DNA from 2 places in the Candidatus Villigracilis affinis genome. Region 2 is predicted to be linked to the other one. Evidence: predicted binding sites of a transcription regulator. Region 2 holds the regulator's gene; the other holds the start of a gene.

Region 1 (14,967 bases), on a different contig from region 2:
GTATGGTCATGTGTGCTTTTGCTGGTGGATTTGTTTATCCCCAAAAAGCAAAAAGGCTGGACAGCTTTTCTTGCTGCTCTGGGTCTTGCCATCACGCTTGGCCTGACCATCACCCAGATCGGCCTCAATAATGCAGGCTTTAGCGGCATGGTGTTGGTTGACGGTTTTTCAACCTTTGCCAATGTGCTGCTTCTCGCCAGTGGGCTGCTGGGAATTGCGCTGGCCTTCGGGTATACACGCCGCATGGGTATCGAGCGCGGCGAATATTACACCCTGCTTATTTTCAGCGTCTCAGGCATGATGTTGATGACCCAAGCCGCTGACCTGATCATTGTGTTCCTTGCGCTTGAGCTTCTCTCCATTCCACTCTATGTGCTGGCCGCATTTGCCCGTCCCAATCCCTCAATCTCAGGAAGCGGGTGTCAAATACTTCCTGCTGGGTGCTTTCGCAACTGGATTTGTTGTATACGGAACCGCCCTCGTTTTTGGAGCGACTGGAACCACATCCCTAAGTGGGATTTTCTACGCCGTTTCAAACGGAGCCTCGATCCTGCTTCTGACCATTGGGGCTGCTCTCATCCTTGTCGGTTTCGGTTTCAAGGTTGCGGCTGTTCCCTTCCACATGTGGACTCCAGATGTATATGAAGGCGCTCCCACTGCTGTGACGGCTTTCATGTCCTCGGGCGCGAAGATCGCTGGCTTTGCCGCTTTGCTGCGCGTGTTCTCCACCGCATTCCCAGCCCTTTCCACAGATATCTCTGACATTCTCTGGGTATTTGCCGCATTGACCATGGTGGTCGGTAACCTCACTGCCATTTCGCAGACGAACATCAAGCGCATGCTGGCATATTCCAGTATTGCACATGCGGGGTATATCCTCATGGCGTTCGTTCCTTATGGCAATCAGGAAGTCGGATCCGTTTCGGTTGCGGCAGGCTTGTTCTATCTTGTAACCTATGTGTTGACGAACTTCGGCACATGGGCGGTGGTCATCACCCTTGAAAAAGCGGAAGGCAAAGGGCTCGAGATCAACGATTATGCGGGACTCGCGAAAAAGTATCCCGCTCTCGCCGCAGCCATGACCGTTTTCATGCTTTCGTTTATCGGCTTCCCTCCAACCCTTGGCATGGTCGGCAAGTTCTATCTCTTCCGCGCCGCGATCGCTGGCGGATATAACGGCCTTGCGATCATCGGTGTGGTGACATCGCTCATTTCAGCATACTACTATCTGCGTGTGGTGGTCACCATGTACATGCGTGAAGGCGACCCAACCATTGAGCGTGAACCCTGGCTTGGTGTCACCACTGCTGTGACCGCGATCGCAACCGTTGTGTTAAGTTTCGTTCCGCAGTTCCTGTTCCTGCTGGCAAGTACAGCGATAATTCGATAGATTGGTTTTCAAATAAAAAGCGATGGCGTAACTGCCATCGCTTTTCTGTTACAAATTTCCAATCGCAGAGCTTGGAGGATTGGGTTTAGAGAAGAATTTTCTTTTGATGATCTGAAAGAGAATGACGAGCGGGATAATCACCAAAAGTGTCAACACAAAGCTGACGGCCAGTGAAATCCAAAAATATTTCGGGAAATATTCCAACGCGCCGTAGCCGAGGTCCTGGGCGGGGAGTTGATTTCCCTGCGCATCCTCGCAATACCCGTAAAGAACCTTTTCTCCGGGATGAGTATAGGTGGTTTCCTCCCAACCGGTGACGAGTGTGGTACCCGGCGGGCAGGCGATCTCCTGCAGGATATCCTTGTCAAGAATGGGGACAGCCACCGTTGCGATGCATGCCAATGTCACAGCCAGCAGAGCAACTGTAAGGAGGAAGAGGGAAAGCCCTCCACAGCCGAAAAAAGTCTTCCATGCTCTATTTGAATTGTTCGACATGTCACACCTTCCGAAAATAAATTAATGATTGAAAATATTGTAGGCTTTTTTTCATCCCCTTGAAATGGGATGAAGGTCAGGTGTTTGGTAGAATACCCCGCATGCCGATCAAATCGAAAGACACTATTAAAGGGCGTGCCATTTATGTGCTGGCCGTGATCGTACTGCTCAACATGATTTATCCGATCACAGCGGGGAACGACCCTGCAGCCTTGATTTTGTATCAGGTTTTGTACGCGGGGCTGTTCGTGGTTGGGATTGTCATCACCAGCGACAGCCGCGCGCACATCACCTGGTCGATCGCCATTGCGGTGGTCTGGTTGATCGCGGCGGTTCTATATGCGCTTGACCCCACCAATGCCTGGAAGATTCAGATCACTTATTTGATCTTGCTGGTCTATCACGTAATGATCGTCTCGGTTTTGATGCGCTATATTTTCACCGCGGAATCCGTCACGGCTGACGTGATCTACGCCGCTTGTGCTGTCTACTTCCTGCTCTCCTTCTTCTTTGTCCCCATTTATGGCATGCTGGAGACCGCCATCCCCGGCTCGTTTGTGGATAATACCCTCGGCGCGCCCGTCCAGTGGCAGCAATTCGTGTATTACAGCCTGATCACCCTCAGCACGGCGGGGTATGGGGATGTACTTCCCGCGAGTATGTGGGCGAGGATGCTGGCGGGCATCGAGGTCACAGTAGGCGTGCTTTATGTGGCTATTTTGGTGGCGCGGCTCGTCAGTCTGTATGACATTCAGCGCAAACGCTGATGCCGCTTTTTTGTTGACACACTTTTTCTTTGCGGTATAATACCGCTCGCAAGTTTGGTGAATGGCTCCGTAGCTCAATGGCAGAGCAGTTGCCTCTTAAGCAATTGGTTGAGGGTTCGAATCCCCCCGGAGTCACAGGCGGAAGTCCGATTTTGAAGAATCGGACTTCAAGTTTTTAAAACAGATTTGTTTTTATCCGCCTGAGGAAATGAAATTTGGATGAATATGTTTCGGGGAAACTGATGTTTGGGATGTTGAACCCAGATCAACGGAAGTGCGAAACGTCGATTGCGCATAACAATCCCGTGTTTCAATTAATGCGAAAAATCATGGTTTTCGAACGATCCTGTACATTTCCGCTTAGAGGCATATGAGAGATTGAAAACCCCTGCTTGACTTTGATTTCATGAAAATGGTAATATAAAAAACGATGTATCTAAAAGGAAGTAAGTGGAGTATGAATCGCAGGCGGACCCGCCCGAATTGGTTCCGCATTATTTTATTGTGCCTGTTGGTCTTGGGTGCCTCCTACGTGAATCGATTTGTGATTGCGGCGCGGCCATCACCATTTTTACCGACCCCCACACCCACGCGTTCGCCCGAATCGTTCGTCACTGAGGCGCAGGAATATTTCAAGCAGGGACAGCTGCTTCGCGCGATCGAATCTTATCAAGAGGCGATCCTGTCGCGGCCTGATGACCCAACCGTATATGTGGCACTTGCCCAGACCCAGGTTTTTGCAGGTGAGTATGAAGATGCGCAGCAAAGCGCCGAAAGTGCGATTCTGCTTAATAATGCAAATTCGATGGCGCATGCTGTGCTTGCCTGGTCATTGGGCGAGCAGGGAGAATATATAGAAGCGGAAGACAGCATTGAGCGCGCGCTGACACTTGACCCCAATAACGCACTTGCACATGCCTATTACGTGGAGATCCTTGTGGATTCAGGCTCCTTCGATGTGATCGAAAAAGCAATTGATGAATCAAGGATTGCTGTGGCGCTAGCCCCCAACACCCTCGAGACCCATCGCGCGCGCGGGCTTATCCTCGAAGCTGTCGGCGAATATGAGGAAGCCATTCGCGAATACCAGTTTGCCATCGATATCAACCCCAAAATCGCCGACCTGTATCTTTCGCAGGGAATCAATTTTCGCGCGATGGGCAGTTATGAAGATGCGATCACCGCTTTCTCGAATGCCGATGCGCTTAACCCCGAAGACCCTACGCCTGATTTTCTCACCTCGCGTACCTATGCCACGCGTGGTGAATTTGGAAAAGCCATGCAATATGCCGAACAGGCGGTTGCGAATGACGGTGCGGATACGAATCTGCGCGGGAATCTTGGCGTGATGTATTATCGCAATGGATATTGGACCGAAGCCCTTGCAGAATTTGATTATGTGATCAACGGCGGTTTTACGCAGGATGGCACCCCGATCAAGGCGTTGCCGCTTGTGCCCAACAATGTGCGTCTTGCCGAATATTATTTCACCTATGGCCTCGCACTTGCGCGCACCAACAAATGCGGCGATGCGCTGAACATTGCACGCACCATTCTGGAACGCATCCCTGCTGATGAACTGGCCGTGGAAAATGCCAATGCGATCATCAGCAAATGCGAACAGAATCTGGTGCAGACGCCAGAACCGCTTCCCACTTCGCCCGAAGCTGCTCCTGTTTCGACGGAAACTCCCACACCGACACCATGAACATCTACCAAAAACGCGACATCTTTCGACGGCGGGGGGAGATCAACGTTTACCGTATGTTCTTCTGGACCACTTTGATCCTTGGAGGCATTTGGTTGATTCGCTCTGTGCAGAGCGGCGATGTCAAGCCTTTGTTCTATCCCACGCCCACGCCCACGCGGTTCGCGCTTTCTTATGCTCTCGAAGGCGATGCGCAATTTACCGCAGGGGAATTGGATGCTGCCATCACCGCTTACGGTGAAGCCGCGAAAGTGGACCCCACCAACGCCAAGCTGCTGGCAGACCTTGCGCGCATCCAGACCTATTCATCCGCGATGATGGTGAGTGATGCGGATACCAAGGTGCGTCTGGCTGAGGCGCTTGCTTCTGCCGAACAGGCGGTTGCCCTTTCACCTGATGACAGCTATGCCCAGTCTGTTTATGCCTTTGTTCTGGATTGGAATGCCAACCCCGTGCTTGTTCCCGATGAAAGGGAAGTGCAGCGCCTGTTGACCAAGGCCAATGGCGCCGCTGTGCGTGCCTTGCAACTGGACCCTAACAACACCCGCGCTTTGGCTTTCTATGCAGAGATTCTGGTCGACCAGCAAAAATGGACAAATGCCCAGCAGATCATCGACCAGGCATTGGAGCGTGACCCATCCTTGATGGATGTGCATCGGGTGCACGCGTATGTGCTTGAGTCGTTGGGCGAATATGCGCTTGCCATTGAGGCCTATGACCGCGCAATCAACATCGCTCCCAATTTGACCTTTTTGCATATTCGGGCGGGTGCGAACTACCGTATCCTTGCTTTTAACAGTCCTAATGAAGAAGTACAGACCCAGCTTTTTGAAAAATCGCTGGAGTATTTCGACAGAGCGGCAACCATCAATGACCAGTTGGGGATCAATGATCCTGCGCCGTATCTTTCCATTGCAAAGACCTATTCGCAGATGGGGCAATTCTTTATCGCCATCCGTAACGTGCAAAAGACGATCGAGTTCCAACCTGACAAGGCGGAGTTCTATGGCGAGTTGGGCGTGTTGTATCACAAGAATCGTAACTATGAGACCGGTATTCTTGCGCTGAAGTGTGCCATCCGCGGCTGTAATCAGGACGAATCCTGTGAAGGGCGCGGCGGCTGTGGGAATAGCGATGTCCCTGCAGATGTATCAGGCCTGCCACTTACTTCCAACACGGTCTATTATTATGATATTTATGCCTCCGAACTGGCGGCTTTGAGCACCCCGTCGAAGAGCTATTGTGGGGAGGCGCTGGATATTGCCAGCGAGATCGAAGCTTCGGAATTTGACAACGACCCGAACATCGCCGCCGATATCGTTGTGGTGCGGACGATCTGCTCCACTTTAAATGATGCCCCCGCTGCAGGTGCGGAAGGAACCCCGTCGGCCACAGACACAGTGCCGACCGCCCCTCCTTGATGATTTTTCGGGGCGGGAATGCTTAGTGAGACCGAATCAGCGTTCGGTTAGGCGGGGAGGCGAATGTTGGCATCCATCAGAGTTTTGTAAGAATTTATACAATCCCCTTGACTTGACCAATTTAACTAGGTAATATTGCAATTAGCACTCGTAAGCATTGAGTGCTAATTCTGTGCTTATTCAAAAAATTCAAATCTCTTAATGGAGGCAGGAAATGGCAAAACAACTCTCATTTAAACCCTTGGGCGGCCGCGTGTTGGTCGAGCCCATCGAGCAGGAAGAAGTAACCGCTGGCGGTATCGTTCTTCCTGAAACCGCAAAGGAAAAACCCCAACAGGGCAAGATTTTGGCGGCTGGCCCCGGCGACCGCAATGACAAGGGCGATCGCATCGCCATGGATGTGAAGGCTGGCGATACCGTGCTTTTCGCCAAGTACTCCGGCACCGAAGTGAAGATCGATGGCAAGAAATTGCTCATCATGCGCGAGAGCGACCTTCTCGGTATTGTCGGTTAATCCCAATAGAAAAAAAGGAAGTGAACCATGGCTGCTAAACAAATTGTATTTTCAGAAGATGCTCGCCGTAAGCTTAAGAACGGCATGACTGTTGTTGCGAACGCTGTTTCCGCAACCCTTGGCCCCAAAGGCCGCAATGTGGCAATCGACCGCAAGTTCGGTTCCCCCACCATCACTCACGACGGTGTTTCCGTTGCGAAGGAAATCGAACTCGAAGATCCTTTCGAGAACATGGGCGCCCAGCTCCTCAAGGAAGCTGCCCAGAAGACCAATGACATCGCCGGTGACGGTACAACCACCTCCACCGTTTTGGCTTATGCCATCGTAACCGAAGGCCTCAAGGCTCTTGAAGCTGGTTACAACCCGATGCTCCTCAAGAAGGGCATTGAGCTCGCCACCGAGACCATCGTGACCGAACTCAAGAAGAACTCCGTCAAGATCGATACCCGCGAAGAGATCGCTTCCGTAGCGACCAACTCTGCCGCAGATGTTGAGATCGGCGAATTGATCGCAGACGTGATGGACAAGGTCGGCAAAGACGGCGTTATCACCGTTGAAGAATCCAAGACCATGCAGTTCGAAACCGAATTCGTCGAAGGTATGCAGTTCGACCGCGGTTATCTTTCCCCTACTTCATCACCAACGGCGACCAGATGGAAGCCCAGATCAGCGACGCGTATGTCTTGATCTATGACAAGAAAATCTCCGCTGCACAGGACATCGTTCCTTTGCTCGAAAAACTCGTTCAGCTCGGCAAGCGCGAACTCGTCATCATCGCTGAAGATGTTGACGGCGAAGCTCTCGCTACCTTGATCTTGAACAAGATCCGCGGCATGCTCAACGTGCTCGCCATCAAGGCCCCTGGCTTTGGTGATCGCCGCAAGGCCATGCTTCAGGATATCGCCGCCCTCACCGGTGGACAGGTCATCTCTGAAGAGACCGGCCGCAAGCTCGAATCCGCCACTGTTGCCGACCTCGGCCGCGCTGAGAAGGTTGTCTCTGACAAAGAGAACACCACCGTCATCGGCGGCAAGGGCAAGAAGAGCGAAATCGAAGGTCGCATCAAGGAAATCCGCATCGAGATGGACAAGAGCACCAGCGATTACGACAAGGAAAAACTTCAGGAACGTCTCGCCAAGCTCAGCGGTGGTGTTGCCATCATCCGCGTAGGCGCCGCGACCGAAACTGAAATGAAGGAAAAGAAGCACCGCGTGGAAGATGCTCTCTCTGCCGCTCGCGCCGCAGTTGAAGAAGGCATCGTCCCCGGTGGTGAGATCTCCCTCATCAACGCCGCTGGCAAACTCGACAAACTCGCCAAGGCTCATGCCGATGACGAGAACGAAGAGATCAAAGTCGGCATCAACATCGTCAAGAAGGCGCTCGAAGCCCCGATCCGCAAGTTGGCTTCCAACGCTGGCCAGGATGGCTCCGTCATCATCGACACCGTCCGCCGCACCGCTGCCGAGAAGAAGAACCCGAACATCGGCTTCAACGTCCTCACCGGCGAATACACCGACATGATCAAGGCTGGTGTGATCGATCCCGTGAAGGTGGTTCGTGGCGCTCTCGAAAACGCCGCTTCCATCGCCGCGATGATCCTCACCACCGACGTGCTCATCACCGATGTGCCCGCGAAGGAAAACGCTCCTGCCATGCCTCCTGGCGGCATGGGCGGCATGGATTACTAAACCGATCCGTCAACAAATTTGTAGAGACACGGCATTGCCGTGTCTCTATGTTTTTAATATATAATTCCACGAATGTCTTCAAAACCCCGTTTTTTTGCTCAATTGACTCTGGCTTTTGTTTTGGGATTAAGTGCCTGCGCTTCGCTCGGGACCTCGAGCACGCCCACTCTCGAATTGCCGACTTCCACGCCTTTGCCTCCCACTGCCACTCCGCCGCCTTCTGTGGCGACTGTGAATGGGGAATACATCACCATCGCTGAATTTCAATCTGAACTGGAGCGTTATAAAGCCGCACAAACCGCGCTGGGACTCTCCTTCACGGATGAAGATGCAGGCAAAGCTGTGCTTGAAGATTTGATCGCGCAGGTTTTGTTGTCACAAGCTGCCAGAGCGGCGAATTTCACTTTGACAGAAGCAGACTTACAGTCGAGGATTGATGCGCTGGCCACTCAACTGGGAAGCGCCGATGCGTTAAGTCAATGGCAGTCGGCTCATGGCTATGACGATGCTTCCTTCCGCTTTGCACTGAAGCGTTCCATCGAAGCAGCGTGGATGCGTGACAAAATCATTGCGGATGTTCCAACCGTTGTTGAACAAATTCACGTCCGCCAGATTTTGACCTATAATGAGGTTGACGCGCGTGCGGCGTTGGATGAGATCAAGGCTGGCGCAGATTTTGACGCGAAGGCCGCGCTTTTTGACCCTGTCACTTTTGGTGAGTTGGGCTGGGTGCCGCGCGGTTATCTGCTCGACCCGGCGGCGGATGAAGCGTTGTTTGCCTTACAGCCAGGCATGTATACGGATGTCATCGCGACAGATGCGGGATTTCATATTTTCAAAGCCGTTGAACGCGGCGAGCACCCGCTCACGCCCGATGCCCTGTTGACCGTGCAGGAACTTGCGGTTCATACCTGGCTTGCAGAACAGCGCGCAAAAAGCGAGATCACTTTAATTCCCTAGTGTAAATGCAACCTTGCAGTTGCAATGATATAAAGTTGTCATTGGAGTTGTGTAATGAGTAAATACGATTATAACTATGAAGAGACCTCCAGCCCAAAGCAAAGCGCAAAACTTGAGGTCTGGGATATGCTAAGTATTGCGACACTTTTGTTGACGCTCTGCCTCGGTGTGTATTTTGTTGCGGTTTTTATTTTCCCCCAATCGGCTTTGAATCCCTTTAAGGCAAGCATGGTTGACCCCAATGCTCCGCCCACAGCGACGATCACGCCGCTTCAAATGGATGCCACCTGGACAGCCACTCCATTCGCGCTCGTGACCGAGACGCCGACCCTTCTTCCTACCCATACACTGATCCCTTCACCAACACTTTTCTCGCTCGTGACCCCTTCCGATACGCCCACACCGACCCCGCTGCCCAAAGCGCAGTTTTCTGCGACCGTCACTTATATTGACAGCACGATCATTCATCCGGAAGCGGCTTGTAAATGGCAGGGGATCGGCGGCACCATCGTGGATTCGAATAATGCAGATATCCTCAGAATCACCGTCCGCCTTGTGGGAAGTTACAACGGCAGCACCAAGAATGAATTGACCGTCAGTAGTATTGCCCCCGCATATGGAAAATCTGGCTATGAGTTCTTTTTGGGAACGACCCCGATCACAACCAGAAGCAACCTGACCCTGCAGATCCTTGACCAGGCAGGCCTGCCTTTGTCTGACCCGATCGAGATCGACACCTTCAAGGAATGTTCAAAGAATTTGGTGCTGGTGCGTTTCAAGAAGAATCCGTAATCAGTCGGGAGTATTTTCAATGTTGGCTGGACGCGTCACTCTTAGAAATATCTTCCTGGTTTTGTTTGTAGCGTCTACGCTTGTGCTTGTGATATTGGCCGTCAGCACGTCGATGGTAAAGCAAGCCATGAGTGAGTTCGCTCCATCCGCGAACGATGACCCATCCACGACACCGCCGGTGCAGGATGCGGATGGTCTGGGCTTTTCGGCAGTGATCGGTTCTGCCATTACTTCCATTACTTCGCTGGTTGGATTCATTGTCACAACAGTCATTACCTGGCGCAAGGAGAGGCGGGAGTCGTCACTGGCGGAAGTGGAACGCAAGAAGCTTGAGCTTGAATTGGAAAAGAACAGGCTGGAGCTTGAAGAGTTGAAAAAGGGTAGGAAAGCGAAGAAGAAAAAGTGAGAATAATAAAATGTCCGCTGCCTGATAAGCAGCGGACATTTTTGTTTGATAGTTTTTTTACCCGACTTCAAGATTCCATTTTTGATACTTCGGGTGTTTTGCGCGGACGATATCATCGAACAGGATGCGCAATTTCTCAGTGATGGGTCCCATTTTGCCGGTACCCACAGGGCGATGATCAATTTTCGTCACAGCGACGATTTGCGCGGCGGTGCCGGTCATGAAAACTTCCTCGGCGATAAATACTTCTGTGCGGTCGATGGAGCGTTCCAGGACTTGCAGGCCGAGCTCGCTGCGCGCCAATTCCATGACCGAGCGGCGGGTGATGCCTTCGAGGATATTGTCTGTGACTGGCGGCGTGATCAGAATGCCGTCACGAATGATAAAGATATTCATGGCTGAGCCTTCAGAGACATGGCCGTTGTTGTCGAGCACGAGCGCCTCGTCAAAGCCTGCGCGGTTGGCGTCGGTCTTGATCAGCGCCGAGTTGGCGTACGCGCCCGATATCTTTCCACGCGCAGGGATGGAATTATCGTCAATGCGCCGCCAGGACGAGAATGTGATATGCGCGTTCGAATCATTGGGAACATATTTTTCAAATGCCATCACGAACATGGCGAATTCGTCTTTTAGATTGTGCAAACGCACACCGATGCCCATGTCAGCTTTGTAAATGGTGGGGCGCAGATACACATCTTCCTTCCAGTTGTCCATTCGTAAAACATCGAGAGTCAACTGGGTCAGACTCTCTTCGTCATAGGGGATATCCATTGCCATCATGCGCGCGGAATTTAAAAGGCGCTGAAAATGGTCAAATGGACGAAAAACGAAGAGACGTTTCTTCTCTTCGTTCCAATATGCCCGCATACCACTGAACACGGTGGTTCCATATAAAAAGCCATGTGTTGCTATGTTGATTTTCGCGTCCGCAAGTGGGACGATCTTTCCCTCAAAGAAAGCGTGCTTCGAGAGATCCACTAGACACCTCCGATTTGAATTGGTTATTGCCATGAAATTATAATCCATTCAATAGGGAAGCCAGATTCGAAAGAACCCGGCTTCCCTTTACTGCATGAATTAACTAACCCCCGTGTTTATGAATCGATTTGCGAATCCCGTTCCGCAATGGACTGTGAGTTGGCGCGGCCTACGAGGAACATGGCTGGCAAAAGCAGCAGTCCCGATGTGGTGATGGCCGCTACAACTGAAAAGAATCGCGCAACGAGTCCCACGCTGGGGCCGCCTGCGATCTGCCCGAAGGCATCCACCTGCCCGGTCATGGAATGAACCGTGGCGCGGGTTTGCGGATCAAGTTTCTGGTTCACCCATGCCGAGTTGAGCGGACCTCGAATATCGCGTAAAACGTCGATGACGAGATACAGGCCCAGGGCTAGGACAAGAAGCGGCGAAAGGGCGAATCCGATCATGGTGGTGGCGATCAATCCCGTTACGATCATCATGGCGCGGCCAATCGCAAGCGGACTTCCCGAGTCGACGCGTTTTTCCACGAAACGGATCGCGAAGATGGTCAGGACGGATGCCACGATGCGCAACACGGCAAAGAAGGCCACTTGATTGTTCCCGAACAGGACCGGGATATCAAAATTATCGAGCAAGTGCTTCACCCACAGACGGTCGAAGCCTTCGCTGTACAGGCCGTAAAACAAACCGATGCCAAGAATGGTGATAAGGCGTGGACGTGCTCGCACTGCCTTCACACCTTCATTGAATGTGTGCCACATATGCTGCCATGTGTTGCGGTCTTCCTGCGGGGTGGGGTGGAAGCCTGTTTCAGGCATGATGAAGATCAGCACAACGCCGATCATGATCACGCCGACTGCACCGATCTGAATCGGCAGGGCCACGTTGTTCGCGCCGATGAGCATAGCTAGCCCCATCCCAAACAGGGATGCGGTCAGCCCTACGCGTGTGGCGCGCATGAAAAGCTGATTGGCCTTTTCTTCCCCGACCTCGTCCGAAATCCATGCCTGTGTGGCTCCGCTGGTGAATGTATATCCCAGCCCCCAGATGACTTGCGCAAGCAGGATCGGCAGAAAGGCGGGAAAGAGGCCTTCCACAAGAAAACCGAGCCCCATCAAAAAGTACCCGATGATGATGGACAGGCGGCGTGAATATGAATCTGCCACCACACCCGTGGGGATTTCAAAGACGAACGCTGAAACCTCCAGTGTGGTGCCGACCAGCACGAGCTGTAATGGCGTAAGCCCCGCAATTGTGGCCTCGTACAGTGACATGGTCACGAACATCATCGAGAAGAAAGCCGAAGCGGTGAATTCGATAAACAGATAAACTTTTGTGGCATCTAACTTTAAATTTGAAAACATGTTATTCCTTTTTGTGAAACGAGAACCGTGCGTCAGGCGCGGAAGGCTCCCTCCGTATGCCGAACATTATTTAAAAAGGTGAAGATTTTCATGACAGCCTCCATTTTTGTTTGTTGTTATATGAGTTTAAACGACAAAAGCGTAATCAAACGCTGAAGTCTTAAAAAATATTTATGAAAAAACTGGAATACTCGCACAGAGTGTCAGATCAGTGAAAGTGCCGAAGGTCCCGTGCGCATCGCTTCCCCGTACAATGCTGGAAAACTATTCCTTGAACTTCATCAAGGTCTGGCCGTCGTACTTCATTGCAGCCCATCTGCCTTCGCCGAGCTGCGCCCAAATACTTTCACTGTTTCCCCATGTAGCGGTCACTTCCACTTCGTCGCCTTCCTTCAAACCTGCAATGGCCTCACTTGATGCATCATGATCCACACGCACATGCAGGCTTTTTACAAGCACGACGGCGATCCGTTTGGCGTTTTGATTCATGTGTGTTCCTCCAGCAGCCGCTTCAACTCTGCAATGCTATCTTGTGGGTTCTTGAACAGGATGCCGGTCATGCCGAGATCTTCACAGCCTTCGAGATTGATATTTACATCATCGACGAAGACCGCTTCTTCTGCCTTAACTCTGGCCTGCTCCAACGCAACTTGATAGATCTTTGCCTCGGGCTTGATTGCGCCAACCTCCGCCGAAATGGTGACAGTGTCGAACACATCGATGACCTTTTCACGTGCGATGAAATCACGCAACCCGCTCCATGCGTTGGAGATCAGTCCGGTATGGACCTTCCCGCGCAGGGAGCGGATATATTCCACCAGATCGCGGTCGATCACGTCGCCACCGAAGAATTCATCCTGAAAGGATTTCATCTCGGAGATTGGGTGCTTTAACCGCTTCAACACTTCCGCCCAATGGGCATGTTCGGGGATGGCACCCACCGATGCGCGCCGCGCAGATTCACTTGCGAAGACGACCTTATCGATGTCGTCATAATCCATGCCAAACCGCTCCGCCAAATGCTGGCGCGGAGACTGGTACTCGGTACGCATGATCACGCCCCCGAAATCAAAGAACACAGCGCGGACGGGCATGTGCTATTTCTTCTTGGTCTTCGAAGCTGCAGGTTTCTTTGCGGCAGGAGCTTTTGCTTTTGCCGTGGAAGATTTCGCTGCGGCTGGTTTCTTTGCAGCAGACTTTTTCTCAGTGCCGATCTTTGTCGTTTTTGGAAGGGGCTCGGTCTTAAGGAAAGCAGTGGCTGGAACTTCAGCGTTGGCGCTGGCGGCAGCGGCTTTTGCATCAGCAGAAGCCTGTTTCTTGGCGGCATCCTGCCAGTTGGGGAAGAACAGTTCCATCCTCTGTCGAGAAATGGAATTGGCGCGGCGGCAGCGCGGGCAGTGGCCGTCATAGTGGTTCATGTTCTTTTCATTCATCGTCATAATGGCAGTAAGCATCTCAGTGCGGCTAAGGGTGAATGGGGTCTGGCAGTAAATACAACGCAGGTTCATAGGTTTATCCTTTCCAAAAAAGCGCGAATATATCTTGATTCTACACTGATTTCACCCGCATAGCGAATCAGCTTTTTATTTGCTCAGTTCTTTCTGTAATTTGCGCCTAAAAAACCAGACCCTAAAGGCTCTTTTAAAGGAATCAGGCCAAAAATCGGGCTGATTCCCTGTTTGAAAACCTCTAGAGTCTTTTATTTAGAAGAAGTGGACGGTAAAAAATATTTATTCCTCCACTTCGCGGCCTGGGCGAAGCTCTTTTTCATAAGTGAGGTGTTCGCTGGCTACAACCATGCCAGCCCGCTGATATAAACGCGTTGCGCCCGTAGGGTTGGAGGCATCCACGCCGAGGCCAATAGTGGTTGTGCCGCGTTTGTAGAATTCGCCGAAGGAATGCCGTAAAAGGGCAATTCCAAGTCCCATTTTGCGCCAGGGGCGGCGGACACCAATTGTGCCCACCCAGCCAGATCCCATGCGGAAGCGGTTTTGTGAAAACCCTGCAATCTGATCTCCATCCCAGACAACCATCCAAAGGGTAGGGTCAAAATTTGGATTGTCAAATTTTTGAGACCACTTTTCATAGGTAAATTCATGGCTACCCCAGTGGTCGCGGAAAACTTCGTTGTCTGCCTGCCAGACGGCAACAGCATGTTCGTCTTTGATGAACGGCCGCAACTCAAGGCCGGTAGGGAAGGTCACTGCTGCAGGAGCTTCCTGCAACTTGATTTCCATGCGCCAAAAATAGCGGATGGGAGAGTAGCCCATGGCACGGAGCAAGGGATCCCCAGCCTCGTTCCTGGTATTGATCATGCTTTGGATCACCACCCGCGTATTCGGCTTGGCAAGTTCCATTTCAGCCTGCGCGCGTACTTCCATTTTTTCAAGCAGGGAGGTTCCAATCCCCAGGCCTCTGAATTCGGGATGAACGCATCCGTCTGCTATAAGTTTACAGTGACCATTCTCGTTATAAAACTCT
Region 2 (14,967 bases):
TGGGATTCGGTGGGCAATTCTTTATACAGATTCTCAATGGATTCGCGAATAAGCAATGCGGTCTTCACGGCGCGCAGGGTGTGGTCGGGCTGCGGGATGGGGGCGTTGAACCAGGCCATGATGGCGTCGCCCATGAATTTATCAATGGTGCCTTCCTGCGCGAGCACGGCATCGGCCATGGCGGCAAGATAGCGGTTCAGGATGCGCACTAATTTTTCTGGTTCCTGGGTTTCGCTAAACGAGGTGAATCCGCGAATGTCTGCGAACAGGGTCGTGATGGTCGTGCGTTTGCCGCCCAGTTGCAAACTGTTCGGGTCGAGTTGTTCGATCACGGCGGGGGAGACCATGCGCTCGAAGAGTCGGCGCTGGGCTTCGAGTTTCTTGCGCTCGGTCAGGTCATCGAACACGATCGCGAGTCCCTGGGTCTTTTGGCCTGCATCCTTGAGCGGGGAGAGGTTGAAGCGCCAGTCCACGTTGCCGTGGTTGGGCAGGTGGTGACTGATCTCCAGGTCCACAATGGCTTTGTCTGTTTCGCGAACCTCTGCCAGATGCGGCTCAAGCTCGGAGGAAACAGAGGCAAGCGTCTCGTTAAGATGATGACCGATGATGTCGCCCGAAGAAGATCCGAGGATGCGTTCCGCGGCGCGATTGGTCAGCGTGATCTGATTCTGAATATCCGCTGTGATCACACCGCTGGCAATGGATGCGAAGATGTTATCCATCAAGTTCTTCAAGCCTGTGACTTCTTCGAGCGTATTTTTCAGGGAGGAGAACAAGCGCGCGTTCTCGATCGCAACTGCGGCCTGGTTTGCAAAAGCTACCAGCAGGTTCCTCTCCGAGTCAGCGAAGATGCCCGCGCGGATGCGGTTATCGGCATAGATCACGCCGATGAGATCATTTTTTACTTTGAGGGGTACGCATAAAATGGAACGCAGGTTGAAGGCCACGATGCTTTCCTGTCCTGCAAAGCGTTGGTCTTCCTGCGCGTTGGTGGTGATGAGAGGTTCGCCTGTTTCGATGACGCGTCCCACAACAGAGCGGCTGACGGTCAACTCGGAGGAGTTGATCGATTCCATTTCCCAGTTGCGCGCCATACGTGTGACCATTTGGCCGTGTTCATCGCGCAGCATCAGGAATCCGCGTTCGGCCTTGGTGAGGCGCACGATGTTATCCATCACGATGCGCAGCACTTCGTCGAGTTCAAGCGATGAGTTGACGACCTGTCCGATATTGGCGAGCGCAAGCATGTTATTGTGTTCGCGCTGGAAGGCATCGATCTTTTCGCTGATGAGTGAAAGCGATGTTTCGATATGGCGCAGATCTTCGCCCGCATTTTTGGGAAGCTTCAGCCGGCTTTCTTCCAGATCGGCGCGTATCTTTCCCACCTGCAAACTCAGGGTCTGCAGCTGGTCAGGAACGGTTGTGGGGCGGGTCTGTTCATTCATAGGCGGTTACCGTAGTTGATTATAACGGTAATCGAGAGATTGCAAGGCTTCTTTTATACGAATTTGCCATGTCTTAAGTAGGATAAGGCTGGCCGCTTTTCGCGCCGTTGTCAGATTTCCAGCGCGCGGTGTGTAGATCGTGGATTGATATTCCTGCAGCAAAGTTTGGATCTGAGTCTCAGCAGATGGCAGCCGCTCGATCAATGCCTGCGCCCGTTCCTGCGAAGTGATATGACGGGGCTGCGGACGCCCAAGCCAATACAGACTGATGTTGATCACCTGGAAGGTGCGTTCAATGGAGGCGAGCGTTGTCCAGCGAATCCAGCGATTCAGCCAGCGCGGCGGCGTATTTCCGCTTTTTGTGTAACGGCTTGCAAGATACACAGGGATGCGTTCTTCGAGTGCATAGCGGCGGGTCATGAAAAAGCCCAGTCCAACCGTCAATACCAGCAGTGTGTAGAACAGGATGGTTCTGTAAAGCTCCATTTGTTCCGCTTTGGAAGCGCCGCTGTTCGATTGATTAGACAGATCGGGCGGTTCCTCTAAAAGCGGCGGCACCAATGGGTTTGCGGCAGGCGTCCCTTCTATGACAGGGTCGGGAGTGGCGTCTGCGTTGATATCCAGCCTTGTCGGCGCGCGTTCAATCGGCAGTTGATTGCCCGTCGGCTCGAATTCAACCCAGCCAATACCGGGGAAATACACTTCAGGCCAGGCATGCGCATCTTCGAACGTGACGATGTAGCGTTCTTCGATTTCGTTGAACGTGCCTTCCGCAAATCCCACTGCCATGCGGGCGGGAATCCCGATCGAGCGCAGCATCAAGGTCTCTGCGCTGGCGTAGTACATGCAGAATCCTTTTTTGTAATCGAACAGAACCCACAGCACAGGATCTCTATTTTCGGGCGGTGTATCTGTGATCTCGGTGGTGTATTCGATCTCGTTACGCAGATAGGCCGTGATCGCCTGCGTTTTATCGAAGGGATTATCGTATTGCGCGGTGATCTCTTCGGCGAGAATCCGTAATGCCGGCGCGACATTCTCAGGGACTTGCAGATATCGCTCGGTGACCCACTCTGGATATTCCGTGCCTGCCAGACGCAATTCTTCCTGTGTGGGGTCAGCGATCAAGGTGCGGACCGTGTACCTGCCTCCGCTTGGAAGGTTTGGGCTGGCGTTCCAGGCAGTGACATCCCGTAGCGTTGGCGAGACTTCAGTGGAAGTGATCGTCCCTTCACGGCTGACCCACACCGCTTCAGCGGGCGCATACAATAGGCTTTGACTCGTGGCATTGTTGGTGAAGGTGAATTCCATTTCGTTGCGGTTCTCTGGATATTCCACCGTCAACTCATCGGTATCTGGAAGAAATGGGTCGCTTGCATCGGAAAGTGTGGTCCAGCGGCCATTGATGTACAGGTCGTACATCCTGCCTTTCCAATAATTGCGGATCGGGACGAATTCACTTTCCTTTACGGTAACGAAGAACACGGGCGTATCGCCAACCGCCGCTTGCTGACCCAGCGAAAGCTCGCCGCTGTAAAAATCTCCACCAGCGTTTCTGCCAGCATAGGGTGATTCCAAGGCGCTGACCGCATCGGAGAGCCGCTCAAGGATCGGTTCGGAAAAATCCTGCCAGGCTCTTGCCGCAGGTTTGATCTGCTTGATCCAGCCGGGGATGGACCAGGCAACGAAGATCGTGACCGCAGCAACGGTCAAGGCGCCGCGTTCGAGATTGTTGATGGTTTCAGCGGTAAGCAGGAAGCGGGTCTTTTTCCAGTAGATCTGGTTTTCGAGAAAATACAATCTTCCGAGGAGAAGCAGTGCGGCAAATAAATAGAAAGCCAGTGCCCACATGCGCCTTGATTCGGTTGGGTCGAAGACCTGCACCACCAACATCGCCAGACAGGAGGGCAAAATGACGTTTAGAAAATCTCTGTGACGTGTCAACCAGTATCCCGCCGAAATGCCGATGATCCAATAGCCCGCAGTGACGAGCGAAATAAAGAACAACTGGTCATAAACGGGTTGTCCCTTGATGAATTGCGCCAGTGAAGTGAAGAGACGATTGAACAAAGTGACAAGGTCGGTCCAGACCCAGTCTGTTCTTTCAACGGCATTCAGCAATTGCGCAGGAAGCAGGATGAGCGAATAGCCGATCGCGATTCGAGTAGCCGCCTTGCGCGAAAAGGTACTGTAGCCAAGTGCGAATCCTAACAGGACTCCCGCAAGGCTGATGGTTTGTGTGAAGTAAAGATAGGGAACCCATTCCGTGATCACCAGCCGTGAGCTGGAGATTTCCACCAGGGCGATGGTCAGGATGATGGCCCGCCAATCCCACATGTTGGCGTTCGATGATTGACTTGCATCGCTGCTTGTGGCGGGTGATTTTTCCATGCTTTGAGTGTACAATACAAGAAGCCCGTTCGTCAATTGTATAACCCCAAAAAACCCTACTGGAGGATGGTATGCAGACCTTAATCGAGAGCGGTATTGCCTTCATTATCGTACTTCAAAGACTGGGGGACTGGTTGATCGCTCCCATGCAGTTCTTTAGTTACCTCGGCAACGAGGAATTCTTTTTATTAGTCCTGCCGCTTCTTTATTGGAGTGTCGATTCTGCACTTGGTTTACGGGTGGCGCTTATCCTTGTTACAAGCAATGTATTAAATAATGTTGGCAAATTGGCCTTTGCCGGGCCGCGACCGTATTGGGTCAGCACCGATATTCACGCCTGGTGGAGTTCTGAAACTGGTTTCGGTATTCCTTCCGGACATGCTCAGAATGCGGTAAGTGTGTGGGGTATGTTCGCTGCATACATGGGGCGGAGATGGATTTGGGTCCTTTCACTCGTTATCATATTTTTGATCGGTTTTTCGCGCATGTTCCTCGGCGTTCATTTTTCGCATGATGTCATTATTGGCTGGGCGCTTGGTGCCTTGCTTCTGTGGCTTTTTGTTCGTTTTTGGAAACCTGCTGCCGAATGGCTGGACAAAAAGACGATGGGCCAGCAGATCATGGTCGGCTTTATCGTTTCATTGATATTTATCGTCGTTGGATTTGGCGCTTCGTCCCTGCGGGCTGGATATCAAGTCCCTGAAATTTGGATTTCAAACGCGGCTCTGGCCGGGACCGAGTTGCCTGCTCCGCTCGACCCGAACGGTACCTTCACCTCAGCAGGGACGCTCTTCGGCGTGGCAATTGGCGCGGCGTGGATTCACTCCCTTGGCGGGGTGCAGGCTTCGGGTCCGATTTCGAAGCGTGCCATTCGTTATGTCATCGGCTTGATCGGGGTGCTCATCCTGTATATGGGGCTGGGTGCGATTTTTCCGCGTGGCGAAGGCTTTATTTTTTACTTGCTGCGCTTCATTCGCTACACGTTGATCGGTTGGTGGGTGGCAGGTGGCGCGCCATGGTTGTTTGTAAGGTTAAAGCTGGCTGGGCGCAATACGGGTGATAATTCCATCTGATATAATTGAATTATTCCGTATAAATCACAAGGGTTCGTAGATGACGCTAGAGAAAAACACCCTCCTTCATAATCGTTATAGAATAATTGAGATTCTTGGTCAGGGCGGCATGGGTTCTGTTTATCGCGCCATAGATGAAAATCTTGGCGTGGCAGTTGCTTTAAAGGAAAACCTGTTCACAACCGAGGAATATACCCGCCAGTTCCGTCTTGAGGCGGTGATCCTGGCAAATTTGCGTCATCCAAATTTGCCGCGCGTTTCCGATCATTTTGAATTGGGCGAACAGGGGCAGTATCTGGTGATGGACTTTATCGAAGGGGAAGACCTGCGCTTTCGCATGGAGCGGCTGGGCACCATCACTGAAGAGGATGCATTGCAGATCGGCGCGGCCATGTGCGATGCGCTCGCTTATTTGCACACCCGCAAGCCGCCTATTCTTCATCGCGATATCAAGCCTGGTAATGTAAAAATAACCCCGGATGGTCACATCTTCCTTGTTGATTTTGGCCTTGCAAAGGTGTATCAGGGAAATAATCAGGCCACTACAACAGGCGCACGTGCCATGACGCCTGGCTATTCTCCGCCCGAGCAATATGGTACGGCGCGTACCGATCCCCGTACAGATTATTATTCATTGGGCGCAACCTTGTATGCGGCGCTATGTGGCGTTATCCCGGAAGATGGTCTTGCGCGCGCGATGGATAATGCCCAGCTAACTCCGCTTCGCAAACGAAATACCAAAGTTTCGCGCCGTCTGGCTGCTGCGATTGAAAAAGCCATGGCCATCGATCCCAGCGACCGCTTCCAAAATGCTGACGATTTCAAGAAGGCATTGCTTGGTTCGAGTTCAAAATCCCAATCAAGGCCGGGCGGATACATTGTCTCGCCGCCGCCTGCTGAATCTTTTCTGCCAAATGATCCTGCTGAAGTAGTGGCCGCCAAGGAAAAAGAAAAGACTCCGCCTCGCCAGATGACAGGCCCGGCGCAGCCGGCCCCTGTGGAAGACGACCAGCCGTTTGTCTCCCCACTTAAAAAACAAAAGGAACGCGAACGCAAGCGTAGAAATGCACTGATCCGTTTTGTCGCTGTTTTAGTTTTACTGTTCCTGGTCGGCGTGCCATTTTTTGCGCCGAGCTTGTTGCCTGAAAACATACGCGCTCAAATTCCATTCCTCGTGCCCACAAGCACGGTGACGGCTTCAATCACACCAACTTCTCCGCCAACGTTCACGCTTGTGCCGACCTCTACGGCCACCGATGTGCCTCCCACAGCGACAACTGTTCCGACAAATACACGTACTCCTACTTCAGCTCCCACCGGGAATATTCCTGTTGAAGCAACCCATACTGCAACACCTATTGTCACCGCTACGAATATACCCTCATCCACGCCTACCTTGTCTGTAACACCAGTGGGGGGTGGTTCCGGGCAGATTGCATACGCATCCAACCGCACGGGCTTGCCGCAGATCTATCTTGCTGACATCTCCAACCAGACCGCGACTCAGATCACCGATATGCCAGATGGCGCCTGCCAGCCTGCATGGTCTCCGGATGGTCAGCAGATCGTTTTCATTTCCCCATGCAAAGGCATGGATGATATCTATTATCAGGCGGCTTTGTATATCGTCAATGCCGATGGCAGCGACCTGACCCCGATCTCCACCGTCCCTGGCGGCGATTTCGACCCCGCATGGTCACCGGATGGAAAGACCATTTTGTTCACATCCCTGCGCACAGGTCAAATGGAGATTTTCATGGTCAAGGTGGATGATCTCTCGACCGCCATTCAAGTGACGAAGGGTGCCAAGAGCGTTGAGGCGCGTCAGCCTTCATGGTCACCGGATGGAAGCCAGATTGCGTATTCGGTTAAACGCTTTGGCGTTTATCAGATCTGGTTGATGAATGCAGATGGCACAGAACAAAAGCAGATTGTGCGCAGTGGTGTGGCGTTCACAGATTATCTCCCCACTTGGTCGCCGGATGGAGCGCTGATTCTTTTCAACCAGCGCTGTGCCACCACCTTCTGCCTGCCGTACCTAATGAGCATTTCCGCCACTGACCGCTCCGTGGAACAGGGCACCCTTTTACCATTGAATGTCCTTTCCGTTGAGGATGTTGAGTATTCACCGGATGGCTTCCATCTCCTGTTCGAAGGGGAGGAGGCCGGCGAAAACAATGACATCCTTTACGTGACTGTGACAGGCGCAAATCGCATCCGCATCACTTCCGATCCAGGTTTGGATTTCGACCCTGCTTGGAGACCCACTCCAAACTGATCATTTCGTATAGAATCCCCGGACGCCAGAGTATAATATCGTACTCTGGCGTTTTCGATATTTATAACAATTGGTAAAATATTTGACTAAAATCACGAGTAAATTCGTTGAAATAGTTTCATTAATGCTAGTTGATACCTTTCAAAAATATTAACGGTCAGCTTGTTGAATTGAAATAAAATAGTATTGAAATAGAACGGAAATGAAAGTTATTTATCCATGAGAGTAGAATACCCATCGCTGGGAAATAATCTGTTGATTTGCGGAACGAAAAAAAATAGCAGACAGGAATTTGATGATTCTCGAACACGAAACCATTTTACATAATCGCTATCGGATTCAAGAGAATCTAGGTCAGGGGGGAATGGGGTCGGTGTACCGCGCTGTTGACGAAAACCTCAGCGTGGATGTTGCTGTTAAAGAGAACCTGTTTACAACAGAAGAATATGCGCGCCAGTTCCGCCTGGAAGCGGTCATTCTGGCGAATATCCGCCACCCAAACCTGCCTCGAGTTTCAGATCACTTTGTCATCGCTGGAGAAGGCCAATACCTCGTTATGGATTTTATCGAGGGGGAGGACTTGCGCCAGCGCATGGAGCGGCTGGGTGTTCTCCCCGAAGATGAGGTCATTCTGATCGGCGCAGCCATCTGCGATGCCCTTTCCTATTTACATGCCCGCAAACCCCCGATCCTGCATCGTGATATAAAGCCTGGTAACGTCAAGATTTCACCCGATGGGCATATCTTCCTCGTGGATTTTGGCCTTGCCAAGATCATGCAGGGAAATCAAGCCACCACCACGGGCGCGCGCGCGATGACGCCCGGATATTCCCCTCCCGAACAATATGGCACTGCGCGTACCGATGCGCGTACCGACATTTATTCCCTAGGCGCGACCTTGTATGCCGCCCTGACCGGTGTGATCCCGGAAGATGGCCTTGCTCGCGCAATGGATAATGCCCAGCTTACTCCCCTGCGCAAACGCAACCCGGAAGTAACCCGCCGACTCGCCGCTGCCATCGAAAGAGCCATGGAAGTGGATCCCGCTGATCGTTTCCAAAATGCGGATGAATTCAAACTTGCCATGCTCAACTCCAAGTCCAAGACGCAGCAATTGCTTGGAACTTATACGATCGCCCCGCCCCCCTCGGAAGCGGAGAGAAAAAGCGACCCGGTCAAGAGCGTCAACATCATCAAACATTCCTCCGCGTCGCTCGAAGACCAGGAATTTGTTTCTCCACGCAAAAAACTGCTTGAACGAAATCGCCGAAATATGCGGGCTGTGATCGGGGCTGTGCTCGCGATCAGTTTTATTGTCTTTTTAGGAATCATACTTTTTGCCCCGGATGTAATGCCGGAATCAGTACGGAAATTATTCCCATTTTTACCGCCTGTTGAACCCACAATCGTTCCAACAGAAATCGTATCGGTTCCGCCGACTCCGATGGCAGTTGAAAATACCGACCCAACGGCTACGCTCGAACCTACACCAGTTCAAGTAGAAACGCCCACTTCAGTAGTCGACCAAACCATTGAGCCGACACCGATCGGCGCAGATTATTTGCAGATCGCATACGTCTCCACCCGCACGGGCCTGCCTCAGATCTATCTCACTAACATCCTTACAGATCAGGCAATTGCCGTCACCAACATGGCTGGTGGTGCATGTCAGCCAGCGTGGGCCCCCGATGGAAACAGACTGGTATTCACGTCCCCATGCGGAGTGAAAAAAGATGCCTATCCTGAAGCCAGCCTGTTCATCATTAATCCAGACGGCACCGGGTTACAGCCATTGCCCACAGCCCTCGGCGGAGATTTCGAACCCGCCTGGTCTCCCGATGGAAAATTCATTGCCTTCACATCCCTGCGCGATGGATACATGCAGATCTATGCCTATGATGTTGAAAACGACAGAGTCCAGCGCCTGGTTGAAACCGATCCCACAACCTCGGCCCGCCAGCCTGCCTGGTCGCCGGATGGCAGGCAGTTGGTCTACTCCCTGAAACGGGTGGCCACCTATGAATTATGGTTGATGTCCAGCCTTGGGTCAAACGAGAGAATGCTCTTCACAAGCGGCAATGTCTTTTCAAACCAATATCCCGTGTGGACGCCCGATGGAAAATTTATCCTGTTCAGCCAGCGCAGCGCTGAAGAAGTCATATTCCCTGATCTGTTCTCACACAAACTTGGCGAGAATTCAGATACGGCCTTGAAACTCCCCCTTAGTGTTCGCTCCGTTGAAGATGTAGATTACTCCCCCGGCAGCTTTTGGATCGCCTACGAAAGCGGCGGCGACCGCGGTTATCACGTCTATTATTCCACCCCGGCGGGAGGCAACCTTGCGCGCATCACCGAAGATGTCACCTTTGACGACTTCGACCCAGCCTGGCGGCCCATTCAAACCGCCCCATAGCCAGATCCTTTACGAGAAACGCGAAAGAGGAAAGATTTTCGGTCTTTCCTCTTTCTTCTTACATCGCCGTAAACTCTTACACTCCTCTTATTGACGCTCTTCATTTGCGCATGTAAACTTACCATTCGATGCCTGAACTTACCGAACGACAGCGGACCATCCTCCAACTCCTCATTCGCGACTATATTGAGACGGCGCAGCCTGTCGGCTCAAAGCGACTGGTGGAACGATTCCATCTTGACCTGAGTCCTGCCACCGTCCGAAACGAAATGTCAGCGCTGACGGAGATGGGCTACCTACGACAACCCCACACCTCGGCGGGACGCGTCCCCTCTGAAGATGGGTATCGGGCTTTCGTCGGAGAGATGATCCACAAAGCGGAATTGCCTGCGTCGGTGCAAAACACCATCTCGCATCAATTTTTTCAAGCCCGCTCCGATGTGGATCAGTGGATGACCCTTGCCGCTTCTGTGCTTGCGAATCAATCACAAGGCGTCTCGGTCGTCACCGCGCCGCACGCGGAAATGAGCCGCTTCAAGCACATTGAATTGATCTCCACACAGGGACGTCAGGTCTTGATGGTCATGGTCATGGATGGTGGTGAAGTCAGCCAACAGGTCTTAACGCTGGCCGAGATCGTCACCCAGGATAGGCTCAGTCAGGTGGCGACACATCTCAATACAATATTGGCTGGCCTTTCCATGGCTGGGATCGCCGCTGTTTCATCCCGTACGGATGCCCTTGAACAGGATATTATCACCCTCCTGCTTCAAGATATGAAGCGCACCTCCGAAAGTGCCTCAGGCGAAATTTATACCGATGGTCTCACCAACGTGTTGGACGAACCCGAATTCGCAGAATCGGATGAAGCGCGTTGGGCTTTGCGCCTGTTCGAAGAAAGATCGACTTTGCAGGGCTTGCTGGCGCGGGCCTCCTCCAACAGCAGTGTCGGCGGGTTGCAAGTGCTGATCGGTGGCTCAGGCGGCTGGGATGAACTTCGTCAATGCTCGATGGTGGTTGCAAGATATGGCGTGCCAGGTTTGGTGACAGGCACCCTCGGCGTGCTGGGTCCGATGCGCATGTCTTATGCAAGGACGATCCCAACCGTGCGTTATGTGGCAGGGTTGTTAAGTGATTTGGTAAACGATACGATTTCGGGTGAATAAATTCAGATGATTAGAGAATAGAGCCTAGGCTCTATTCTCTAATCACTAATTTCTATAATGAGAGTGAGAAACATGTCAAAAGCGACAGATAGACAGGACGAATTCAATGAGAATCAAGCCGCAGCTGAAGAAATGCCAGTTGATGGAAATCAAGATTCGGCGGAGCGTGAAGCGTTGGTCAATCAATTGAAGGAAGCCGAATCCAAGGCTGGCGAATATAAGGATGGGTGGGCGAGGTCTCAGGCGGAGTTCCAGAATTATAAGAAACGCATCGAGCGTGACAATGAGTTGATGTATGCCAGCATGAAGGGCGACATCATCAAAAAAGTGTTGCCTGCGCTGGATGACCTGGAGCGCGCCCTGCAAAACCGCCCCGCCGACGATGCATGGGCGAGCGGCATTGAATTGATCGCACGCAAGATGCAGAATATTTTGGAAGGCGAAGGTCTGAAGCGTATTGATGCAAAAGGGAAACCCTTCGATCCGAATTTCCACGAAGCGATCTCACATGAACCCAACGATGAAGTTGAAAGCGAACATGTCATCGATGTGGTGCAAAATGGATATATGCTCGGCGAACGAGTGATACGGCCTGCCCTTGTGAGGGTGGCACAATAAAAAAACGCGTCAGGTGTCAGGTTGCTTGATACGTGATTAAACCTGATACTTGAAACTTGACACTGGAGAACTGAACTCATGGCAAAAATCATTGGTATTGATCTAGGTACGACCAACTCGGTAGCCGCTGTTATGTCTGGCGGGGAACCTGTTGTAATTCCCTCTGCGGAAGGCGAACGACTTGTCCCTTCTGTGGTGGCGATGAATAAGAACGGCGAGCGTTTGGTGGGACGTGTGGCGCGCAATCAGGCGATCACGAATCCGCAGAACACAATTTTTTCAGTGAAGCGTTTTATGGGGCGCAAGTCTGATGACCCCGAAGTGGAGCGCACCCGCAAGCGCGTGCCGTATGCCGTCAATGGCGCGGACAATGGGGATGTGCGCGTACGCCTCGGCGAGAAGGATTACTCCGCGCCCGAGGTTTCGGCGATGATCCTTGCAAAGATCAAGGCCGATGCCGAGGCTTATCTTGGCGAAACGATTACACAGGCTGTGATCACGGTCCCTGCGTATTTCAATGATGCGCAGCGTAATGCCACGAAAGATGCTGGCAAGATCGCTGGCCTCGAAGTGCTGCGTATTATCAACGAGCCGACTGCATCTTCTCTTGCATATGGTCTCGATAAAAAGAAAAATGAAGTTATCGTTGTGTATGATCTTGGCGGCGGTACGTTTGATGTTTCCATTCTCGATGTGGGTGACGGCGTTTTTCAGGTGCGCGCTACGAGCGGCGATACCTTCCTCGGCGGCGACGATTTCGATCTGCGCATCATGGATCATTTGATCGAGACCTTCAAGAAAGATAACGGCATTGACCTGAACAACGATCGTCAGGCTTTGCAGCGTTTGAAGGAAGCGTCTGAAAAAGCGAAGATCGAGCTTTCCACCGTGATGCAGACTGAGATCAATCTGCCTTATCTGACTGCCGATGCAAGCGGCCCCAAGCATTTGGTGATGACCATGTCCCGCGCCAAGTTGGAACAGATCACAGCGGATCTTGTCGACCGAACAATTGCTCCCGTCAAACAGGCATTGGCTGACGCTGGATTAAATGCAGGCGATATTAACGAGATCGTTTTGGTGGGCGGTATGACCCGTATGCCCGCCATTCAAGACCGTGTACGCGCCTTTTTTGGAAAAGACCCGCACAAAGGTGTGAACCCTGACGAAGTCGTTGCCATTGGTGCGGCGATTCAGGCGGGCGTGCTCGGCGGGGAAGTGAAGGACATTCTTCTCCTTGATGTGACCCCGTTGACTCTTTCGATCGAAACTTTGGGCGGTGTTGCCACGGCTCAAATTGAACGCAATACGACCATCCCGACCCGCCGAACGCAGGTTTTTTCAACCGCGGGTGACAACCAGACGCAAGTTGAAATCCATGTGCTGCAGGGTGAACGCCCGATGGCGAATGACAACAAGTCGCTGGGCAAATTCATCCTCGATGGAATTCCCCCCGCGCCGCGCGGCACGCCGCAGATCGAAGTCACTTTCGATGTGGATGCGAATGGCATCTTAAAAGTTAGTGCCAAAGATAAAGCCACTGGACGTTCACAGCACATTACGATCACGGCTTCCTCTGGCTTGAGCGACAGCGAAGTGGAAAAGATGCGCAAGGACGCAGAGGCCCATGCCGAGGATGATCGCAAGCGCAAGGAACTGATCGAAGTCCGTAATAATGCGGATAACACCGCCTACGCCGCCGATAAAGCGCTGCGTGAATTTGGCGACAAAATCCCTGCTGAGGTTCGCAGTGAAGTCGAATCCAAAACCGCTGAGGTTAAGTCTGTGGCGCAGAGTGAAGATGTCGAAAAGATCAAAGCCGCGACTGAAGCTTTGGGGTTGGCGATTCAAAAGATCGGTGCTTCCGTCTATGAGCAGGGTCAGGCAGCGGGTAGCGGCGAAGCGGGTTCAAATCCGAGTGAAGCCGGGCCTGATGTGGTTGATGGTGAAGTGAAGGAGTAAACGAGTTGAAAGGTACAGGTTCAAGGTTGTAATTTGAAACCCGACCTGTGACCTTGAATCTTCAACCTGTAACCAAATCATGAGCAACCAGGATTATTACGAAACTTTAGGTGTTGGACGGAACGCGAGCGATGATGAGATCAAGGCTGCGTTTCGTAAACTCGCACGTCAGTATCACCCCGATGTAAGCAAGGAAGAACACGCTGAAGAGAAATTCAAAGAGATCAACGAGGCGTACGGTGTGCTTTCGGATTCTGACAAGCGTGCGCGCTATGACCGCTTTGGCAAAGAGGGACTCGGCGGCATGGGCAGCGGCGGTTTCCACGATTACAGCGCCGACTTCGGAGATATTTTCGAAGACCTGCTGAGCGGTTTTGGGTTTTCATCGGGACGCCGTTCGCGCAAATCCCCGCGCCGCGGCCGTGACATGCAAATGGCCATTCCGCTGACCTTTGAAGAAGCGGTCTTTGGCATTGACAAGGATATTGAATTCGAGCGCGAGGAAACCTGTTCGCGCTGCAATGGCAATGGCGCAGAGCCCGGTACGTCACCCGTGAAGTGTTCCACTTGTAATGGGCAGGGTGAAGTCCGTCAGGTACGTCAGACCTTTTTGGGTCAAATGGTGCAGACGGCGGCATGCCCTTCCTGTAATGGGCGCGGCGAGACGATCTCATCTCCATGCAAGACCTGCCGAGGCGGCGGGCTGGAACGCAAACGCATCAAGAAGAAAGTTCAGATTCCCGCAGGTGTGGATCACGGCACACAGATCCGCTTGAATGGGGAAGGCGCGCCCGGTGTGTTTGGCGGCCCCAGCGGCAGTCTGTTTTTGGTTTTGGATGTGAAACCGCATCAATTCTTCAAACGCCGCGATAATGATGTGGTCTTGAATCTTGATATTAATGTGGCACAAGCCGTCCTCGGCGCGGAAGTGGATGTGCCCACCCTCGATGGCGAAGAGAAATTAAAGATCCCCGCTGGCACACAGCCTGGAAAAGTCATCACGATGAAGGGCAAGGGAGTTCCGTATTTACGACGCAAGGATCGCGGCAATCAACTGGTGATCGTCAATGTGGCGATTCCTTCCAAGCTGACAAAGGAACAGCATCAATTATTTGAGAAGCTGGCTGAAAGTTTGGGTACCACGGTCAAGCCGCAGGAAAAGGGATTCCTGGATTGGTTGAACGAGGCATTGGGTGGGTAGATTTAGTAGACAGTGAATAAAGAGCAGTAATCAGGAGCGAGCAGGTGGTGAACCTGCTCGTTTTTTTTGCCCTCAATTATAGAACAAATTTTCTGATATAATGGCGAAAAGATTGGCGCGTGCCGATCGAATTTATCAATGGAGGTTGAGATGGATTTTGGTTCTATAAACTGGTTGGCTGTTGTTGCTTGTGTCTTGGCTAGCATGATGATTGGTGGAATCTGGTTTGGGCCAAAGACATTTTTCCCGATCTGGTGGAAGGCCGTTGGCAAGGCAGATGGCCAGGAACCCGGCAGTAGTATGAGCATGGCCATGGTCTGGGGCTTGATCGTGTTCGCTGCATTCGTTCAGGCAGTATTTATGGCTCTTATGGTTAATGCCATGGGCAGCATGTCTGGCGGTGCAACACTGGGTTCCGGT

Evidence for each region. The regulator HrcA, encoded in region 2, represses chaperone genes, less so after heat shock. The targets are predictions, from matches to a motif close to TTTAGCACTCTCNNNNNGAGAGTGCTAAA.
Region 1: the regulator HrcA is predicted to act here: its motif matches at 5,922-5,950, upstream of groES (co-chaperone GroES).

The regions. Positions count from the first base shown of each region.
Region 1 is NZ_JADJKT010000028.1:14,917-29,883, reverse strand. Features, by position in the region: gene IPI86_RS13415 (NADH-quinone oxidoreductase subunit N) at 371-1,390, shown strand; gene IPI86_RS13410 (hypothetical protein) at 1,439-1,885, opposite strand; gene IPI86_RS13405 (ion channel) at 1,987-2,652, shown strand; tRNA gene IPI86_RS13400 (tRNA-Lys) at 2,716-2,787, shown strand; gene IPI86_RS13395 (tetratricopeptide repeat protein) at 3,110-4,360, shown strand; gene IPI86_RS13390 (tetratricopeptide repeat protein) at 4,357-5,781, shown strand; gene groES (co-chaperone GroES) at 5,996-6,295, shown strand; partial or broken gene groL (chaperonin GroEL) at 6,323-7,983, shown strand; gene IPI86_RS13375 (SurA N-terminal domain-containing protein) at 8,056-8,943, shown strand; gene IPI86_RS13370 (hypothetical protein) at 8,998-9,735, shown strand; gene IPI86_RS13365 (hypothetical protein) at 9,755-10,141, shown strand; gene IPI86_RS13360 (branched-chain amino acid transaminase) at 10,199-11,119, opposite strand; gene IPI86_RS13355 (MFS transporter) at 11,236-12,486, opposite strand; gene IPI86_RS13350 (hypothetical protein) at 12,751-12,975, opposite strand; gene IPI86_RS13345 (HAD family phosphatase) at 12,972-13,580, opposite strand; gene IPI86_RS13340 (hypothetical protein) at 13,584-13,994, opposite strand; gene IPI86_RS13335 (GNAT family N-acetyltransferase) at 14,217-14,967, opposite strand, start outside.
Region 2 is NZ_JADJKT010000007.1:125,848-140,814, reverse strand. Features, by position in the region: gene IPI86_RS05430 (adenylate/guanylate cyclase domain-containing protein) at 1-1,445, opposite strand, end outside; gene IPI86_RS05425 (transglutaminase domain-containing protein) at 1,452-3,836, opposite strand; gene IPI86_RS05420 (phosphatase PAP2 family protein) at 3,908-4,909, shown strand; gene IPI86_RS05415 (protein kinase) at 4,950-7,187, shown strand; gene IPI86_RS05410 (protein kinase) at 7,483-9,600, shown strand; gene hrcA (heat-inducible transcriptional repressor HrcA) at 9,729-10,766, shown strand; gene grpE (nucleotide exchange factor GrpE) at 10,839-11,384, shown strand; gene dnaK (molecular chaperone DnaK) at 11,463-13,346, shown strand; gene dnaJ (molecular chaperone DnaJ) at 13,423-14,547, shown strand; gene IPI86_RS05385 (DUF1761 domain-containing protein) at 14,698-14,967, shown strand, end outside.